3 regions of the Mesorhizobium sp. M0140 genome follow, and region 2 is predicted to be linked to each of the others. Evidence: riboswitches for the same ligand, from Rfam matches in the RefSeq annotation. Region 2 holds a riboswitch; each other region holds the start of a gene.
The links. A riboswitch is a leader RNA that binds a small molecule or an ion and turns the genes downstream of it on or off. The one in region 2 is predicted to bind cobalamin.

Region 1: it holds a riboswitch for cobalamin, as region 2 does, so the genes downstream of both, bluB (5,6-dimethylbenzimidazole synthase) here and NKJ37_RS11875 (aromatic ring-hydroxylating oxygenase subunit alpha) in region 2, are expected to answer to the same signal.
Region 3: it holds a riboswitch for cobalamin, as region 2 does, so the genes downstream of both, metE (5-methyltetrahydropteroyltriglutamate--homocysteine S-methyltransferase) here and NKJ37_RS11875 (aromatic ring-hydroxylating oxygenase subunit alpha) in region 2, are expected to answer to the same signal.

What each region holds. Positions count from the first base shown of each region.
Region 1 is NZ_JAMYTM010000001.1:343,539-350,326, forward strand. Features, by position in the region: gene NKJ37_RS01625 (hypothetical protein) at 1-671, shown strand, start outside; partial or broken gene bluB (5,6-dimethylbenzimidazole synthase) at 794-1,507, opposite strand; cobalamin riboswitch at 1,523-1,702, opposite strand; gene NKJ37_RS01635 (histone deacetylase family protein) at 1,824-2,750, shown strand; gene NKJ37_RS01640 (exodeoxyribonuclease VII small subunit) at 2,754-3,005, shown strand; gene NKJ37_RS01645 (DUF2277 domain-containing protein) at 3,117-3,383, shown strand; gene NKJ37_RS01650 (pirin family protein) at 3,423-4,343, shown strand; gene dxs (1-deoxy-D-xylulose-5-phosphate synthase) at 4,474-6,387, shown strand; gene NKJ37_RS01660 (hypothetical protein) at 6,536-6,788, shown strand, end outside.
Region 2 is NZ_JAMYTM010000009.1:126,365-133,152, forward strand. Features, by position in the region: gene NKJ37_RS11870 (FAD-binding oxidoreductase) at 1-793, opposite strand, end outside; gene NKJ37_RS11875 (aromatic ring-hydroxylating oxygenase subunit alpha) at 819-2,066, opposite strand; cobalamin riboswitch at 2,182-2,383, opposite strand; gene NKJ37_RS11880 (DUF680 domain-containing protein) at 2,891-3,088, shown strand; gene NKJ37_RS11885 (DUF680 domain-containing protein) at 3,160-3,360, shown strand; gene NKJ37_RS11890 (DUF680 domain-containing protein) at 3,430-3,666, shown strand; gene NKJ37_RS11895 (ABC transporter ATP-binding protein) at 3,742-4,854, opposite strand; gene bglA (beta-galactosidase BglA) at 4,879-6,543, opposite strand; gene NKJ37_RS11905 (carbohydrate ABC transporter permease) at 6,548-6,788, opposite strand, start outside.
Region 3 is NZ_JAMYTM010000031.1:9,092-15,879, reverse strand. Features, by position in the region: gene NKJ37_RS25475 (adenosine kinase) at 1-39, shown strand, start outside; gene NKJ37_RS25470 (alpha,alpha-trehalose-phosphate synthase (UDP-forming)) at 918-2,612, shown strand; cobalamin riboswitch at 3,181-3,382, shown strand; gene metE (5-methyltetrahydropteroyltriglutamate--homocysteine S-methyltransferase) at 3,478-5,829, shown strand; gene NKJ37_RS25460 (cytochrome-c peroxidase) at 6,272-6,788, opposite strand, start outside.

The DNA.
Region 1 (6,788 bases), on a different contig from region 2:
TTCCCGGCGGTCAGGACCAGATCGCCTACGCCAGGGATGTCGTCACCCAGCGTTTTGCCGAAGCCAACATCCTTTTCGTCGTCGACCAACTCGTCAAGGGTGCCATCCGTGCCATCACCGGCCTGCTCGGCGGTATCGCCGCCTTCCTGCCGATACCAGGCCTGAGCGGCCTGGTCTCCTTCATCAACACGGTGATCCGTCTGTCGCTGACCTATGTCGACGAGATCATCCTCGGCTACAACATCCGCATCAATTCAGCCTCGCCCTTCGAGACGGCGCGCCAAGGCGTCGTGCTCTATGCCCAGAACGGCAAGGTCATGGTCAAGAACGCCGTCTGGCTGGCGGTCATCATGTGGGGCATGTCGTTCATCATCTTTCTGATCATGCTGGCGCCTGCCGGTGCGATTCTGTTCCTGATGCCTGGCCAACTCGCCGGCTGGGCTTTTGTGCTCGCCATCGTCTTCGCCTGGGCATTCAAGGCGGCGTTCATCGAGCCTTTCGCCATCGCCTGCCTGATGCAGGTCTATTTCAAGACCATCGCGGGCCAGGTGCCCGATCCGGCTTGGGACGCCCGGCTGGCCGAGGCATCGTCGAAGTTCAGGGAGCTCAAGGACAAGGCGCTCGCCTCCTTCGGCGGTTCGCGCTGGGATACGGCCGGCGCCACACCCTGATCGGCTGGGCGGGTGGTGTCTGGTGCGGCAGAAACGGTGTTGAGGCGCGCCACGGTGGATTTGAGCTGTGTCTCGCCTTGCCCGGAAAAGGTCTCGCTCATGATCAGCTCCGGCAGCGGCAGCCGCCGTCCCCAGCCATGCGTTTCAAGGTCCGGTTTGGGAGCGAACTCGGAAACACGGCCGACGCAGAGATAGGCGATCGGCGTTACGTGGTCCGGAATGGCCAACAGCCGCTTCAGCGCCTCAGCCTCGATGATGCTGACCCAGCCGACACCAACACCCTCGGCACGCGCGGCCAGCCAGAAATTCTGCACCGCGCAGACCGTGCTGTAGAGATCCATCTCCGGATTGTGCCAGCGTCCCAGCGGCGAACCCTTCGAGCGCTGCCGGTCGCAGGTGATGCAGATGTTGAGCGCGCTCTCGCAGATGCCTTCCAGCTTTAGCTTGCGATAGAGCGCCTGTTTTTCCGCCTCGATCGCCGGCAGTTCCTGCTCGCGCGCGGCCAGGAACAGGTCGCGCACCTCCGCCCGTCGTTTGACGTCGCGAATGACAATGAAATTCCATGGCTGCATGAAGCCGACCGATGGCGCGTGATGGGCGGCAAGCAGCAGCCGTGCCAGCACGTCGTCATCGATCGCGGTGGGCAGGAAATGGCTGCGCACGTCGCGCCGCGTGAACATGGCGCGGTAGACCGCATCGCGCGCATTCTGGTCAAATCCATCGTCAATGGCAGCGGTCATGTGTTCCGGCATCGCTTGTCCCCTTGCGATTGCAGATTCAAAACTGACAGAGCGTACTTTGTGCGTCCAAGTAGACGCACGTCGCTCTGATGCCATCCGCCTGACCACGCGGATGACAATGCCTGCCAGGCCGGTCTTCTGGCTCGGGATCAACCCGCGTCCGGTGCCTTCCCGTCATCGACAGTGGCATTTACCGGCGCGGTCCCCCTCACAGCGTTGGGCACGCCACGGAATTCAACCGTGTTCCCGATTCTCCCGCTTGCGGCGGGCACCAGGCAGTACCAGGGACCTTACGCCGAAGCGCCCGCGGGGCCAATGCCTGCGGCGACGCGAATGGACGCAGTCGCGATTTTCCCCAGTCATCGGCCGCCCGTGCATGGCCTTTGTCGATCCGGGTCACTAGATTAGGACGATGACCACCCGTCTCTACACCCATCCGATCTTCCTCGAGCATCTCACGCCGCCCGGACATCCCGAGCGGCCCGACCGCTTACGCGCCATCGAGCGCGTGCTCGACGACGAAGCCTTTGCCGGGCTCGATCGTATTCAGGCGCCGGAAGGCGACGAGGCCACCATCCTCTACGCGCATCCCGCCGATTTCGTCGCCCGCGTGCGCGCCGCCATCCCCGACGAGGGGATTGCCCGCATCGATGCCGACACCACTGCCAGCCCGAAGAGCTGGCAAGCGGCGATCACCGCGATCGGCGCCGCCAACGCCGCCGTCGATGATGTCTTTTCGGGCCGCGCCGACAACGTCTTCGTCGCCGCCCGGCCGCCCGGCCATCATGCCGAAAAGACCACGGCGATGGGCTTTTGCCTGTTCAACACGGCGGCGATCGCGGCGCGTTATGCGCAGAAGAAACACGGTGTCGAGCGCGTTGCCGTCGTCGACTGGGACGTGCATCACGGCAATGGCACGCAGGATATTTTCTGGGACGATCCGTCGGTGCTCTATTGCTCGACACACCAGATGCCGCTTTATCCCGGCACCGGAGCGAAGACCGAAACGGGCGCCGGCAACATCGTCAACGCACCGCTGGCGCCGCAGACCGGCAGCGAAGTGTTTCGCGATGCCTTCCTGTCGCGCGTCCTGCCCGCGCTCGACAATTTCGCGCCCGACCTGATCATCATTTCGGCGGGGTTCGACGCGCACCACCGCGATCCGCTGGCCGAGATCAATCTGACCGAGGATGATTTCGACTGGGCGACCGGCCAGCTGATGCAGCGCGCGGCACGCCACAGCGGCAACCGGCTCGTCAGCCTGCTCGAGGGCGGCTACGATCTGCAGGGATTGGCATTTTCGGTCGCCGCCCATGTCGGGCGACTGATGAAAGGATGAATGATGGCCGATGAGACCAACGAAGACGTCAAGGCGATGAGCTTCGAGCAGGCACTCGATGCGCTGGAGAAGATCGTCGATGATCTGGAGCGTGGCGACGTGCCGCTCGACCAGTCGATCAAGATCTATGAGCGTGGTGAGGCGCTGAAGGCGCATTGCGACCGGCTGCTGAAGGCCGCCGAGGACAAGGTCGAGAAGATCAGGCTGTCGCGCGACGGCAAGCCGGTTGGAACGGAGCCACTCGACGCGGATTGAGGCTCGGTCCGAACGATGGCCTCGCCTCACCGGTTTTTGGACATGATCATGATCGAGGATATAACTCGTTCCGATTGAAACAGCTCAAGGACAAGAGGAGATACGGAAGCGATGTGCAGAAACATCAAGACCCTGTTCAATTTTGATCCGCCGGCAACCAATGACGAGGTGCGCGACGCGGCTCTTCAGTTCGTCCGCAAGCTGAGCGGAACCACGCGACCCTCGAAGCAGAACCAGCACGCCTTCGACCATGCCGTCGAAGCCATCGCCGCCTCGGCGCGCGAACTGCTCGATTCCCTGGAAACCCACCAGCATCCGCGTAATCGCGAAGAGGTGGCGGCCAAGCTGCGGGCAAAGGCGGCGATCCGCTTTGCCTGATGCGGCCAGGCGGCCTTCGACCACCGACAAGGAGAGTCGATGAGCTTCTTCCCCGGGAAAGACCCTGAGGCAGGCGATGCCTTCGCCAGCGATCAGATCGAATTGATGGTCATACCCAACGCCAAGGATATCGGCGGTTTTCAGGTGCGCCGTGCCCTGCCGACGGCAAAAAGGCGGCTGGTGGGGCCTTTCATCTTCTTCGACCGCATGGGGCCCGCGGTCCTGCGCGCCGGTCAGGCACTGGATGTCCGTCCGCATCCGCATATCGGCCTGTCGACGGTCACCTATCTGTTCGACGGCAAGATCCGGCACCGCGACTCACTCGGCACCGAAATGGTCATTCAGCCCGGCGACGTGAATTTGATGACCGCCGGCCGCGGCATCGTCCATTCGGAGCGTACACCGGAGGAACTGCGTGGCGCGCCGATGTCGGTATCCGGCCTGCAGACATGGCTGGCGCTGCCGGACGACAAGGAAGAGGTGGCACCGGTTTTCGAGAATACCGCAGCGCTTCGGCTTCCCGAGATCGAAGCCGAAGGCGTCAACGGGCGCCTCATCATCGGCGATTTCCAGGGACTGCGGTCCCCGGTCAGGGCCGACACGGAGACGCTCTACGCCGACCTGCGCCTGGCGCCCGGCGCCAGCGTGAAAATCCCTGCTAATGCGGAAGAACGCGCCATCTATACGCTGGAAGGCGAGGTCTCAATTTCGGGTGATGTATTCCCAGCCGAACGGCTGCTGGTGTTCCGTCCCGGTGACGAGATCGTCGTGTCGTCGCAGACCGGGGCGCATTTCATGCTGTTCGGCGGCGCCTCTCTTGGTTCGAAGCGTTACATCTGGTGGAATTTCGTCTCGTCGTCCAAGGAGCGCATCGAACAGGCGAAAGAGGAATGGAAGACGGGCCGCTTCGACATCGTTCCCGGAGACGAGGAAGAGTTTATTCCGCTGCCGGAAAGCTGATGCCCTGTCACCCAAAAGTGGCAGAACGAAATGCATAGACAAAAGACTAGGGCCTGATCCGCGTCACTGACACACATTTACTTTCGCCGGCCGGCGGCCTATTCGCCCATCAACCGAAAGCCCGAGCACCGTGAACGCAACGCCGCATACGCCGCTTCTCGACAAGGTCCGCATCCCGGCCGACCTGCGCACGCTTGCCGAAAGTGAACTGCCGCAATTGGCGTCCGAGCTTCGCGCCGAGCTGGTCGACGCCGTGTCCCGCACGGGTGGTCATCTGGGCGCAGGGCTTGGCGTGGTCGAGCTGACAGTGGCGCTGCACTATGTCTTCAACACCCCCGACGACCGGCTGATCTGGGATGTCGGCCACCAGGCCTATCCGCACAAGATCCTGACCGGCCGCCGCGACCGTATCCGCACGCTGCGCCAGGAAAGCGGTCTGTCCGGCTTCACCCGCCGCGCCGAGAGCGAGTACGATCCCTTTGGCGCCGCCCACTCCTCGACGTCGATATCGGCCGGCCTCGGCATGGCCGCCGCCCGCGATCTCTCCGGCGGCCGCAACAACGTCATTGCCGTCATCGGCGACGGCGCCATGTCTGCCGGCATGGCCTATGAGGCGATGAACAATGCCGGCGCGCTCGATGCACGGCTGATCGTCATTCTCAACGACAACGACATGTCGATCGCGCCGCCGACCGGCGCGATGAGCGCCTATCTGGCGCGGCTGGCCTCCGGCAAGGCCTATATCGGCCTGCGCGATTTCGGCAAGAAACTGACGTCCTATCTCGGCAAGCGCGCGGATCGTGCGATCACAAGGGCAGTCGAGCATGCACGCGGCTACGTCACCGGCGGCACGCTGTTCGAGGAACTCGGCTTCTATCACATCGGCCCGATCGACGGCCACAATCTGGAGCATCTGATCCCGGTCCTGAAAAACGTCCGCGACAATGGCGAAGGCCCGGTGCTCATCCATGTCGTCACCCAGAAGGGCAAGGGCTATGCGCCGGCCGAAGCCGCTGCCGACAAATATCACGGCGTCAACAAGTTCGACGTCATCACCGGCGCGCAGGCCAAGGCGCCAGCCAACGCACCGGCCTACACCAAGGTGTTCGCCGAAAGCCTGGTCCAGGAGGGCCGCGAGGACGACCGTATCGTCGCCGTCACCGCAGCCATGCCGAGCGGTACCGGCCTCGATTTGTTCGGTGAAGCGTTCCCGTCGCGCACCTTCGATGTCGGCATCGCCGAACAGCACGCGGTGACCTTCGCCGCCGGCCTTGCCACCGAAGGCTACAAGCCGTTCGCGGCCATCTATTCCACCTTCCTGCAGCGCGCCTACGACCAGGTCGTCCACGACGTCGCCATCCAGAAATTGCCGGTGCGCTTTCCCATTGACCGGGCCGGCTTCGTCGGCGCCGATGGCGCCACCCATTGCGGCGCCTTCGACACCACCTTCCTGGCGACACTGCCGGGTTTCGTCGTCATGGCCGCCGCCGACGAGGCGGAGCTGCGCCACATGGTGCGCACCGCGGCAAGCTATGATGACGGCCCGATCGCCTTCCGCTATCCGCGCGGCAACGGCGTCGGCGTCGACATGCCGGAGCGCGGCTCGGTTCTCGAAATCGGCAAGGGCCGCGTCGTCAAGGAGGGCACCAAGGTTGCATTGCTGTCCTTCGGCACGCGGCTGCAGGATTGCCTGATCGCCGCGGAGGAGCTAGGGGCTGCCGGGCTGTCCACGACGGTCGCCGACGCCCGTTTCGCCAAGCCGCTCGACGAGGATCTGATCCGGCGGCTGGCCCGCTCGCATGAGGTGCTGGTGACGGTGGAGGAGGGCGCAGTCGGCGGCTTCGCCAGCCACGTGCTGCAGTTCCTCGCCCATGAAGGCCTACTGGAAAGCGGCCTGAAGGTGCGCCCGCTGGTACTGCCCGACGCGTTCACCGACCACGCCAAGCCGGAAAAGATGTATGCCGATGCCGGGCTCGATGCTGCCGGCATCGTGCGCACCGTGTTCGTGGCACTCGGGCACACAGTCCACGCCCAGCGCGCCTGAATCAAAGTCTCAATGACTTGAATCGGTTTGCCGGCCAACGATCTTAACGCGTTGTTTACGCTGACGTTTGGCGCTTTGCTTACCGTGTCTGTTGGCCGTTTTTCAATGGCGCCCTGCTAGATCGTGATCAGGCAGGGAGACAACAACAATGAAAACGCTTCTGTGCGGTGCAGCGCTTTGCGCCGTCATCGTCGCGCCGGCCACAGCCGAAACGCGCTATGATCGCAGCCTCGAAAAGGCGGCGATGGGCATCATCGCTGGCAAGATGGGCGACATCCGCGGCGGCTTTTCATTCAAGCAGGTGCCGCAACTGGTGGTTCTGCCGGCCCCTGTTTCCGCGCCTGCGGTTGCCATCGAGCCTGCACGCGAGCAAGCTTCAGGAGGGCGTGAGGATGGGTTGT
Region 2 (6,788 bases):
GCGCCTGGATCTCCTCCACGGCAGGCGCCGCAAAGCTTTCCTGATGGTATTTCGCCATGTCGAAGCCGGCGGCGTTCAGCATGCCGCGCACGGCGCGCATGAAGGGATCGGGGCCGCAGCAGAAGATCTCGCGCTCACGGAAATCGGGCGCCAGCAATGGCAGCCGGATCGCGTCGATGCGGCCTATATGGCCGAACCAGCCCTCGCGGCTCGACCGCTCCTCGATCATGAAGCCGAGCGACAGGCCGGGCATGCGGCTGCCGAGCAGCTCGAGTTCCTTGCGGAAAATGATCTCTTCCGGGCGGCGCGCACAGTTGACGAAGCCGACATCTGTCCATGGCGCACAGTCGTTCAGCCAGCGCAGCATCGACATCATCGGCGTCACGCCGGAGCCGGCCGAAATGAACAGATATTTGGCCGCCGGGTGGCTGTGTAGCGAGAAGTCGCCGGTCGGCCCATAGGCCTTGACGTGCGAGCCCGGCGTCAGATGGTCGAACATCCAGCGCGTACCGGTGCTGCCCGCCTGCGCCTTGACCGTCACCGCGATTGAGAACGGCCGCGACGGCGAGGACGACAGCGTGTAGGTGCGCATCAGCGGCCCGTCCGATGTCGGTAATTCCAGCGTCACGAACTGGCCCGGTTTGTAGCGGAACCAGGTCTGGTTGTCGGAGCGGAAGGTGAAGGTCTTCACGTCAGGCGCTTCGTCACTGACGCCGATCACTTCCAGCACCTGCAGCCTGTCGTTCCAGGGCGTCATCTGGTCGAGATGGCGATAGAGGCCAAGGTCCGTCATCGCATTCATCCTCTTGTCCCCTGGGCTAGGCGACGCTGCGCAGGGCCGGCCGGTCGCCTTCTGCAAGGCGCGGTCCGATGAACGACGCGTACCACTCGACGAACTGGATCACGCCGCCCTCATGCAGCTCCGAATAGGGGCCTGGTTCGTAGGCCGGCGACAAGATGCCGAAGGCGTTTTCCTCGACGATGCGACGGTCCTGGTCGTTGGTCTCGGTCCAGACATGGGTGAGCTCAGCGAGATCGTAGTCGACGCCTTCGACCGCATCCTTGTGGACGAGCCATTTTGTCGTCACCGCGGTTTCCGTGGCACTGATCGGCAGCACGCGGAAGGTGACGGCATGGTCGCCGAGGATATGGTTCCAGGTTGTCGGATAATGATAAAGCAGCAAGGAGCCGATGCGGTCGGTTGGAACGCTCTCGGACAGGTTCTTCTGGACCGCCCGTTTTCCCGTCATGGTGTAGCTGACGGCATCGCGCAGCAGCGGCGCGCGGGTGGCGCGGTACTGCCCTGCCGGATCGATGCGGAATTTGCTCGGCAGGCCTGATGCCTCGCATTTGGCCCAGTGCGCGACCATTTCAGGGTCGCTGTCGGCGCCATTGACGCCGGTCACGGTCGGAGCCTCGGGGAAGGTCTTGCACAGCTCAGGATGATTGGTGGCGCAGTGATAGCACTCGCGGTTGTTTTCCCAGACCAGCTTCCAGTTGCCCTTCTCGACGATCGTGCTCTCGAAGGCGATCTTTGCTTCACGCAACCGGTGCGGCAAAAGATAGGGTTCGATCATCGCCCGCATCGGCGCGAAATCCGCCGGCTCCTTGGCCAGACAGATGAAGATGTAGCCGCCGACGCTCTCGCAGGCGACCGGCTTCAGGCCGAAATCACTCTTGTCGAAACCGTCGGCCATCTGGCGGGCAAACAGCAGGCGGCCGTCCAGCTCATAGGTCCACTGATGATACGGGCAGACGAGCTTTGCCGCCGTACCCTTTTCCGCGTTGCACACGCGGCTGCCGCGATGGCGGCAGGAATTGTGGAAGGCGTTGATCTTGCCGTGCTGGTCGCGGACAAGGACGACCGGGTAGTCGCCGATCTGCACGGTGATGTAGCTGCCCGGCTTCGGCAGTTCGCAATCATGGCCGATGAACAGCCAGTCGCGATACCAGATCAACTCCATGTCGAGCTTGAAGTAGTCTGGATCGGTGTAGAAGGGCTGCTCCAGTGAAAAGCCTTGCCGGCGGCTGTTCAATAGCCTCAGCATGTCGTTGCGGGTATCCATGTCCTGTCCTCGTTTCTAAGGACTGAACTGGTGGTGATGGAGGAAGGATTGAAACGCAGACCGGCTAGGTGCCAGACATGCGCTATCCACCTCTTGACCGCCCACCGCGATCAGTCGAGTCTAACAATCTCGGGCTGGTTTCCGGGCTCTGGAGTTGTCCTTGCGGACCATCGCGACACCTTCCCAGGCAGTTGCCCAGTGGTCTCCCGTTGCGACTTGAACTCCACCACCGTTGCGGGGGCAGCGCCGGATTCTGACCGGCTTCCCAATTCTCCGCCTCGTCGTCACGAAGCGGCACCTGAGATGGTATGATCTAACCACGATCGGGGGCGCGCCGTCGGCATGAAAACGACATCGTATCCATGCGGCGCGACACGGCATGCGAACGTTCCCGCAGACCGTCGCGGGCTGAAATCCACCTCCCGGATGGCCATTTTGCCGGCTGCGATATCCCCGAATCGGATCCCTTGGCGGGGTCAAAAAAGGTTAACGGTTTCGAAAAGTGACTATTAGCTCGACCTAAAATCGAACCGAACGGTTCGTTTCTGTTGACGGTGCGTGCAGGACGGTGTGAACGCTGGGCCTCTGAAACAGTCGGTGATCCATCCAGCGGTTACATCTAACATGCTGATATAAAGAAGAAAAATATACCCGTAGATTCCCTTGGCACAATTTCAAGGTGTGGATTCATGGTCCACACGGAACAACTTCGTGATTGGAAAAGGCGGGGTTGCCCTCCCACATCGGGGCTGTCCGAACGACGCGATTTCATTTCCAAGACACCCCGCTAGACGGACGGAAAAAGACGATACTGGAGTACAAAAATGAAAAAGATCATTCTCACTGCCGCAGCCCTTCTGGCCATTTCCGGCAGCGCCTTCGCTGGTAGCGACCACTACGGTTCGAACGCCGCGGCAGCCACTGCTGTCGACAGCTCGTACACCGCTTCGACCAAGAAGTCGGAACCGGCTGCTCAGGCGCCTGCCCAGGGTGCTGACCGCAACCTCTTCGGCAACAACTAACAGCCGATTCCCAGTCGACGGCGGGCGCGCCCGCCGCCCTGGCGAAATTCAGACATTCAGGAGTATTTAAGATGAACAAGATCCTCATTGCTGCCGCCGCCGTTCTGGCCATCTCCGGCAGCGCTTTCGCCGGCAGCGACAACTACGGTTCGAACGGCTCCAACCAGCCTGCCGCCGCAGTGGACCAGTCGTACACGGCTTCCACCAAGACCTCGGAACCGGCTGCCCAGACGCCCGCTCAGGGCAGCGACCGTAACCTCTTCGGTCGCTAACAGCCAATTTCGCAAGCGACGGCAGCTGTGTCTGCCGTCCTGGCGAAATCCAGAATTCAGGAGATTAAAATGAACAAGATCCTTATTGCTGCCGCCGCCGTTCTGGCCATCACCGGCAGCGCGTTCGCCGGCAGCGACAACTTTGGCTCCAACGGCGCCAATCAGCCTGCGGTTACTTCGGTTGACAGCGCGCATACGAGCTCGGTCCGCAACAGCGGTGGCCTCGTCGAGAAGCTGCTCAATTCGTCGGGCGACGTAGAGAAGTCCGCCCCTCAGGGCAGCGACCGGAATCTCTTCGGCCGCTAACGCCGAAGCTGATCTTCAAAACAGGGCGGTGGGCCAAGCCCGCCGCCCTGTTTGCATCCGAGATTTGGTCCCGACTCAGGCCGCTTTCGCTTCCGCTTCATGAAGGGCAAACGACCGCCCATCGGTGTCGAAGATATGCAGGTCCTCGCCATTGGCGCTCAGCCGCAATGTCGAACCACGCTTGACCTCGACATTGCCGGGCAGCTTGGTCACCAGCGGCAGGTCGGCGCGGCCGATGTCGACATAGACAAGCTGCACCTCGCCGAGTTGCTCGACATAGTCGACCGTCCCCTCGAACAGATAGTCCGCGCCGCTGGCGATGATCAGGTCCTCCGGCCGCACGCCGAAACTAACCGCAGCGCCCTTTGCCGAAGCAGGCGTTGCGATCGGCACGGTTGCCTTGCGTCCGCCGACATGGCTGACGACGGTCGAATTGCCTGACTTGTCGATGGTCGCGGGCAGGATGTTCATGGCCGGCGAGCCGATGAATTGCGCAACGAACAGATTGCCGGGCTTCTTGTAGAGATCCATCGGCGTGCCGACCTGCTCGATGTGGCCGTCCTTGAGCACCACGATGCGGTCGGCGAGCGTCATCGCCTCGACCTGATCGTGGGTGACGTAGATCATGGTCGTGTTGGGCATCGATTCCTTGAGCTTGGCGATTTCGATGCGGGTGGCGACGCGTAGCGCGGCGTCGAGGTTCGAAAGCGGCTCGTCGAACAGGAACACCTTCGGATTGCGCACGATGGCGCGGCCGATGGCGACGCGCTGGCGCTGGCCGCCTGACATCGCCTTGGGCAGGCGGTCGAGATATTTGGTCAGCTGCAGGATCTCGGCGGCTTGGCGCACGCGGCGGTCGATCTCGGCCTTGTTCTCTTTGCCGATCTTCATCGAGAACGCCATGTTGTCGTAGACGGTCATGTGCGGGTAGAGCGCGTAGGACTGGAACACCATGGCGATGCCGCGCTTCGACGGCGGCACGTCGTTCACCACTTCGCCGGCTATTCTAAGCTCGCCGGAGGTGATTTCCTCGAGCCCGGCGATCGATCTCAGCAATGTCGACTTGCCGCAGCCCGACGGGCCGACGAAGACGATGAACTCGCCCGACTTAATATCGAGGTCGATGCCGTGGAGAATGTTCAGATTGCCGTAGGATTTCTTCACTTGTCTTAGCGTGACATCGGCCATTGGTTTCCTCCAGTGATTGGAAATTCAGTCGAGACGCCCGAACCAGGCGCCGTAGTCGCCAAGCTCGATGGAACCGCTGTTCGCCTGCCCCGAAAATCCGTGCCCGGGCAGAGGTTGGAGCGATCGGCCGCCAAGGTCAACCTTAGCCGGCCCGGCTCCCAGATTGAAGACGCAGACGATCTGCTCGTTGCCTGCGCGGCGCGTGAAGGCGACGGTATCTCCCTCACTTTCGATGAAGGTGATGTCGCCCTTGGCGAGCGCCGGATGGGCACGCCGGAAGCTGAGAAAGCGCCGGTAGTGCTCGAGCAGCGAAGCCTCGTCGCCCTGCTGGACATTGACCGCTTGCGCCAGATGCTTGGCCGGCACCGGCAGCCAGGGCTTTGCTGGGGAGAAGCCGCCATTCTTGGCGCCGCCATCCCACACCATCGGTGTGCGGCAGCCGTCGCGGCCCTTGAATTCCGGCCAGAAGCGGATGCCGTAGGGATCCTGCAAATCCTCGAACCGCAGCTCTGCTTCACCGAGCCCAAGCTCCTCGCCCTGATAGATGCAGACCGAACCGCGCAGGGACATCAGCAGCGCCGAGATGACCTTGAGGTAGGCGATCGGGTCGGCCTCATTGGCCGCCCAGCGCGAGGCCGGGCGCATCACATCATGGTTGGAAAAGGCCCAGCACGACCAGCCGTCGCTGGCGACCTTGCTGAAGGATTCCAGCACCGAGCGGACCTTGCCCGCGCTGATCTTTTCCGGCGCCAGAAAATCGAAGGAGTAGCACATGTGCACGCGCTTGCCGCCGGCGGTGTAGGCGGCAACCACTTCAAGCCCGCGCTGCGAATCGCCGACCTCGCCGACCGCTGCGGTTGCCGGATATTCATCGAGCAGGGCGCGGAACCGTTCGAGGAAGCCGAGGTTCTCGGGCCGGCTCTTGTCGTAGAGATGGTCCTGGTAGTTGTAGGGGTTGACCGCCGGCGCGGTCTGGTCGTTGCGCTCTTCCGGCGGCAGCGGCGGATTGTTTTCCAGACCCTGGCTGTGGAAGTAGAAATTGATGGTATCGAGCCGGAAACCATCGACGCCGCGTTCCAGCCAGAAGCGGGTGACGTCGAGCAATGCGTCCTGGACTTCGCGGTTGTGAAAGTTGAGGTCGGGCTGTTCGGCCAGGAAATTGTGCATGTAATATTGCTGGCGGCTGGTGTCCCATTGCCACGCCGAGCCACCGAAGATCGACAGCCAGTTGTTGGGCGGCGTGCCGTCCGGCCTGGCGTCTGCCCAGACATACCAGTCGGCCTTCGGGTTGGTGCGGCTCGACCGGCTTTCCTTGAACCAGGGATGATTGTCCGCCGTATGCGACAGCACCTCGTCGATCATCACCTTCAAGCCCAGCCTGTGTGCCTCGGCGGTCAGCGCGTCGAAGTCGGCCAGCGTGCCGAACATCGGATCGACGTCGCAGTAATCTGACACGTCGTAGCCGAAATCCTTCATCGGCGACTTGAAGAACGGTGAAATCCAGATGGCGTCCGCCCCTAGCGCCGCGATGTAGGGAAGCCGCCCGATGATGCCCTTGAGGTCGCCGATGCCGTCGCCGTTCGAGTCCTGGTAGCTGCGCGGATAGATCTGGTAGATCACCGCACCTCGCCACCAGTCGCGATCGATGGCGAGATCCGGCTTCGAGCTGGCCTTCAAAGCAGATTGCATCGTCTCAGCCTCCTTTCACCGAGCCGGCAAGCAGCCCGCGGACAAAATAGCGTTGCAGCGAGAAGAAGACGATCAGCGGCACGATGATGGTCACGAAAGCCGATGTCGTCAGAATCTCCCAGTCGCCGCCGCGTGAGCCCAACAGCGCGTTGAGCTTGGCGGTCAGCACGATCTGGTCTGCCTCTGTACCGAGGAAAACCATCGCCACCAGCAGATCGTTCCATACCCACAGGAATTGGAAGATG
Region 3 (6,788 bases), on a different contig from region 2:
AATTTGCGCCGCGAGGCGGAACGGGCTGGGTTGCTGTAGATGCGCGGGCAACTAACCAGCCGCCCTACTGACGCGATCATCGCAGTGGCGGAACTGTGTCAAAGCTCGCTGATAGCGACAGCCATTCGCTTCGGAGAACTGACCGATTCTGCTGCCGTGAAGCTCGCTGGAAGAGCGGTGCAAGGCGGGCTTGCCTTGACGGCATTCACCGTCATCGAGATCGCCACCGGCATTTTCCAGAAGCTCAGCTTGGGGAAGGCCAGTAAGGTTCCTGAGGTAACGGAGAACTCGCGGCGTCCGTCGGAGCACTTGACTTGCGATCACGTCCCACGATGCCGAATGCGGGCAGACTGGTTCGCCATTGGTATGGGACCAGCGGAATTGGCAGCAGGGCTTCATCTTCGTCAATCTCGACGAGGCGCCGGATGTGGAGCCCGGCATTCGCGGATGTCAGGAAGTGCTCGCCTGGCTGGTATTCACATCGCGGTCTGGCTTCCACGATTTTGGGATCGTCGAGGGCAACGAGGAAGGGATTCAAAAACGGGCCCTGACGGGCGGAAAGGGACTATCCCGCCCTCTCCGATCTCCGTGTCAAAACTCTTCGGCAGACGCAGGATCGCATCACGGGGCCCGGCAGCCTTGGCGGCAGCGACATAGTTTCAGTTCATTTCAACAGGTGCTGGCATCTACTGGGTGTATCTCTTATCCGAACAATCCAACAATTACCGCAAGCACGGTCCGCTCGATCGGGTCGCCAGCTATTTTCGCGATAAGCCGGTTCTTGAGGGCGCCGAAGCCGAAACGCGACAATCGGTCGCCATTTGCTCTGACGCTCGTCAGATTCTCGTCAGCAGGGGGTGTGCCAATCTGGGAATGCCAGTTGCTCCATCATGGGGAATATTCAACGGAGGCATGAAATGGACGCATTGAACAACGCCAACTCGCCGCGCCGGAACCTCACATGGCAAACTGGGGCTGTTCACGAACTAATCGCTTTTGAACAACCCCTGAGAGACTTGCCACAGGAGCGAGAACAACAAGCCGAAGTTGGCCCGTCCCGTCCTGTTGTCTCAGCCGCAGACCAGCGCTTCAACACGGCGGCCCAGCAGCCACATAGGAGTCTTATCGCAATTTCCAACCGCGGTGCGACTGTCAATTCTGATCAGCCCAAGACAGGCGGGCTTTCGGCGGCCCTGGAGTGCGTCGTGGAGCGTTCCGGCGCGGTCTCGGTAGGTTTTTCCGAGCATCTGGGCGACGGGGATAAGCAACAGGTGCCCCTCGTGCAGCGTGGCAAAGGTCAAATCGGGTGGCTTGATGGGCCGGCAGCGGACTATTCTCGGTACTATCAAGGTTTTGCAAATTCAATATTGTGGCCGGCGCTCCACTCGCTGCCGGACCGGATCTCAGGCTCGGAAGAGGATTATAAAAGTTATCGCGACGTCAATGCCTTCATGGCGCGCGCGGTGTCCGAATTGGGAGATAACGCAGTCTACTGGGTTCATGACTACCATTTCCTGCCGCTCGGCGCTGATTTGCACAGACTCGGCATTGACCGGCCGATCGGCCATTTCCTGCATACGCCATGGCCCGAGTCTGACATGATGGAGCGCGTGCCCAATTCTGGCGAGCTAATGAAATGTATGCTCGAGTATGATCTGCTCGGTTTCCAGACCGACCGTGATGTGAGCAATTTCCTCGCCTGTGTCCAATCTCATTTGGGGCTGGAGAGCAAGAACGGGGTCGTTTTCTCGGACCATGGCCAGACGCAATGCCAAAATTTTCCTATAGGTATCGATCCGAAGCAATTCGAACAGTGTGCCGCAGATTCGCTTGAGGCGCAGAAAGCCTACATTTCGCAGTTGAAACTTGGCGGAGCAAAGCTAGTTATCGGCGTCGATCGGCTCGACTACACCAAGGGCATCGACAATCGGATTAAAGCTTTCGATCTGCTGGCAGTCGAGCCGCAACGTGTCTCGCTCTTGCAAATCGCAACTCCCTCACGTGGCGACATCCAAGCGTACAGCGAATATCGGCGCGACGTCGAAAGACTCGTCAATCAAGTCAACAACCGGCATGGCACGGACGAGTGGATGCCGATTATCTATGAGAACAGGTCGTTCACCCAAGCTGAGATAGCGGGTCTTTACAGAGCCGCGCGTGTTTGCGTTGTGACGCCGCTGCGCGATGGCATGAATCTTGTGGCGAAAGAATACATTGCTGCACAAGATCCGAGCGACCCTGGCGTTCTGGTGTTATCGAAGTTTGCCGGCGCGGCCGAAGACTTCGGCGAGGACGCCCTGCTGGTAAATCCGAGGCTCTCCGACGAGATAGCTACCGCGATCTCAAGAGCGGCCAGCATGCCGCGCGAAGAACGCATCCAACGCTGGCGGAGGATGATGGACAAACTTGAAGCGTATACGATCCACCATTGGTCAGCGGACTTCGTTCGGCAACTGGACAGCAGCCGGGTTACGGTCCCTGCGGATCACTTCCACTATGTTGGCTTGGGCTGGATCAGCGAGGCCCAAATGCCTTCGTATCGGACCGAGCCAGAATTGCACACCGCGCTGACGCGTGCACTGGATAAAAACTGGGTCCTGCCGATCGTATGATGCAGAATATGAAGCACGCGAGCTTTGCCTGCATTTGCGCATCCCTCAATGCAGAGCGCTTGGAGAGAGAGATACTTATCCTGACCGCCTGAATGCGGCTTAAGCGGCTTATCGGGACCACAGTCGGGCTTTGCATCAGACCCTTGAGCCAGGCTCCGTCAGTGTGGTCTCTTGCCGCCGAGCGGAGTCATCACGATTGCCTAGTCACCCGTGATGACGACTGGCGTGCCAATTCCCCTCGGACCACGGTTTGGCGCTCACTCCGAGAAAACCGCTTCTACCACGCACGCACGGCTTGCGGCCGCATCGTTAAACATCGCCACCAATGCGATCTTCTGCATTCTAATGACGTTGTCACGCGCTTGAAGTCTTGTCCGAAATCCTTCATCGGCGACCTGCGAGGGATGTCGCAGCCCGACAGGGATCCATTAGTTGGACAATGGTGGCAGCGGCGCAGCGCCGCCAATGGGCGACTGAATATTTCACAATGTTAGACAAGCGTAAAAACGAAATCACATAAGGACATAAACATTTCGTTATGCATCATTGACAAAAGAGCGGACTGCTGTGATTGTCTGCGTGTCGTGGTTCTCGCGTGCGGCGCTGCCGCAGCGGAGCTAAGAGGGAAGCCGGTGCAATGCCGGCGCTGCCCCCGCAACTGTTAGCGGCGAGCCAACCCCACTCATGTCACTGAGGCGAATACCCTCAGGAAGACGGGTAGAGGCTATGACCCCGCGAGCCAGGAGACCTGCCACGGCGAATTACGTCCACGGGCGGGGTGTCTCGGTGGCCGCTGCAAGCCGGCGTTCGTGCCGGCCTGCTAGCGCCTTCCTTGTCATCGACGCCCCAACCATCGGGGTATGACATGACTGACTCTCAGGAAATTCCTGTAGCAACGCTCGGCGTGCCGCGCTTCGGTCGTCGGCGAGAACTGAAATTCGCGCTTGAAAGCTACTGGTCCGGAACATCGTCCGCTGGCGACCTTCTCACGACGTCGAAGGCGCTCCGTGCCGCTAGCTGGGAAGAGCAGCGCGATCGCGGCGTGTCGAAAATCCCGTCGAACGACTTCTCGCTTTACGACCATGTGCTCGACACCGCAGCCATGGTTGGGGCCGTTCCATCCCGTTACGGCTGGAATAGCGGCGAGGTCCCACTTGACATCTACTTCGCAATGGCGCGCGGCAACCAGGGTCAGACGGAGGATTGTGGACACGCTGGTCACCAGGAGGAGGCTCATGGACCTGGTGTAACCGCGATGGAAATGACCAAGTGGTTTGACACCAACTACCACTACATTGTGCCGGAACTCGATGATGATCAGACGTTCGCCCTCTCGTCGTCGAAGCCGGTCGATTACTTCCTCGAGGCTAAAGCTCTCGGCATTCACACACGCCCAGTCATCCTTGGACCCATCACCTTCCTCAAGCTGGCGAAATCGCCTGCCGAGGGGTTCGGTCCCATCGCGCTCCTACCGCGGCTGCTGCCCGTTTACGAGCAAGTCCTGCAGAAGCTGAAGCTGTCGGGAGCCGACTGGGTGCAGATCGATGAGCCAGCGCTTGTCCTCGATCTGAACCCGAACGAACGAGCTGCGTTCGAATTCGCCTATGGCCAGCTGTCGAAAGCCGCGCCCGAGCTGAAGATCATGCTGGCTACGTATTTCGGGTCGCTGGGAGACAATCTCGAAACCGCGGTTTCTCTGCCCCTGGCCGGGCTGCATATTGATCTCGTGCGCGCTCCCGAGCAGCTGGAAACGGTGGGTCGGCTCGCTCCGAAGGATCTGGTGCTCTCGCTTGGCTTGATCGATGGCCGCAACGTCTGGCGTGCGAACCTGCCCGTCATTCTCGACCGCATCAAACCGATCGTCGCCGGCTGGCCCTTGGACCGCGTCGAGATCGCGCCTTCTTGCTCGATGCTGCATGTGCCGATTGATCTGCGCATGGAGACGGAACTCGACGCCGACATCAGGTCGTGGCTCGCCTTCGCGGCCCAGAAGACCGACGAGCTGGTCTTGCTGGCCCGGGCCCTGTCCCAAGGCAGGGATGCGGTGGCAGGCGCGTTGAAAGCGTCTGCCGAGGCTGCCGCCACGCGCGTGACATCCACGAGGATCCATGACCCGCTTGTTCAGGGGCGGATCGCTAGCATTGAGGACAGCGCGAAGCGACGAGAGAGCGCTTTTGGCGAGCGCTCCAGAGTCCAAGCCGGCTCACTCGGGCTGCCGCCGTTCCCGACGACGACCATCGGGTCCTTCCCGCAGACGCCGCAGGTACGCAAGGCGCGGGCCGCTCATGCGAAGGGCCAGCTGAGCTATGTCGACTATGAGACGTTCCTGAAGAAGGAGATCGAGGCTGCAATTCGCTGGCAGGAAGAGATCGGGCTCGACGTGCTGGTGCACGGTGAGTTCGAGCGAAACGACATGGTACAGCATTTCGGCGAGCAGTTGTCCGGCTTCGCGCTCACCCAGCATGCCTGGGTACAAAGCTATGGGTCGCGCTACGTGCGTCCCCCCATCATTTTCGGCGACGTATCGAGGCGCAATCCGATGACAGTGCGCTGGTGGCAATTCGCCCAGTCGCTTACGGAAAAGCCCGTGAAGGGAATGCTCACAGGCCCAGTCACCATTCTCAACTGGTCTTTTGTTCGCGACGACGTACCCCGCTCCGAAGCCTGCCGCCAGATCGCGCTCGCCATCCGCGACGAAGTGACGGATCTCGAAAGATCCGGCGCAAGGATGGTCCAGATCGATGAGGCCGCGTTTCGCGAAGGATTGCCACTGCGCCAATCTGACTGGAAAGTCTATCTCGACTGGGCTGTCGAATGTTTCCGGATCGCTTCAACGGGTGTAAAGGACGCGACTCAAATTCATACCCACATGTGCTATTCGGAGTTCAACGAGATCATTCACGCGATTGCTGGAATGGATGCGGATGTCATTTCGATTGAGACGTCGCGCTCGAAGATGGAACTGTTGGACGCCTTCACGAGCTCCAAATATCCGAACGAAATCGGTCCCGGCGTCTATGATATTCACTCACCACGCGTCCCGGAAGTCGGCGAGATTTCGGACTTAGTCATGCTTGCCCGCGAGCGACTGTCCGACGGCCAACTGTGGATAAACCCGGACTGTGGCCTCAAAACACGCAAATGGGAGGAGGTCCGCCCTGCCCTCATGAACATGGTCGCTGCAGCACGCGCGCTCCGGCAGAAAGTGCAGGCGTAAGGCTTCTCTTCCTCACCGTGTGGGGAGTTGCCGGTGGCGGATGTCGGCCGGGAATATGCCAAACCGATCACACTCTTGAAAATAAGCCACACGGCGAAAATGTGCAATTTTCCTTCGGCACGTGTCCTCATCCCGCAGAAATATAAATGTGACACCACGCTATAGTATTGGTCCTTGGGAACATACAGGCCCCGCGCCTCGAACAAATCGTACACACGTCGTTTCTCAAAGTAGACTGCTTGGCATGTTCGCTCAGGCGGCGACAATATATGATGCTGCGCGTCTGTCCGCTTCCCCAGTTGATTTGCGCAGACTACGGGCGAGGTGGCACGTTTCGGGTATTGCTAGCCTCCCGCCAATTCGGAGATGGATGTGGCAATTCGTGTGGCCCAAGTAAAAGCCGCAATCATTTTCGATTGCGACGTCCGCAGCCAGTTGGCCTTTATTTTCCTGAGATCTGCGTTACAGGCCGGGGCGTTGTCGCCGTTTCGGAGGGTAAGATGGGATAGGCGACCTCGGGTGCCTCTCCGGTCAGCGAGTTGAGGAAGGCAACAAGCAGGTCAACTTCTTCGTCCGCCAGTACTACGCCAAGCTGGGTGGTCCCCATGATGGCGACGGCCTGTTTCAGATCCCAAACCTTGCCCGAATGAAAGTATGGCGCGGTGAGTGCAACGTTGCGCAGCGGCGCCACGCGGAAAACATAGTAGTCATCGGCTGCATTGGTGACCGCGAATCGGCCCTTGTCTTTGTCCGGCAGGACCTCGGCGCTGGGCTGTTCCACGAGGCCGAAGGGGAAATAGGCTTGCCCACCAACGTTGATGCCGGCATGGCAGGACGAGCAGCCTTTGTCCATGAAAAGCGCCAGGCCCTGTTTCTGTTCGGAAGTCATGGCAAGCTCATCACCATTCAGGAAGCTGTCGAACGGGGCCGGTGTGACCAGTGTCGCCTCGAAGGCTTCG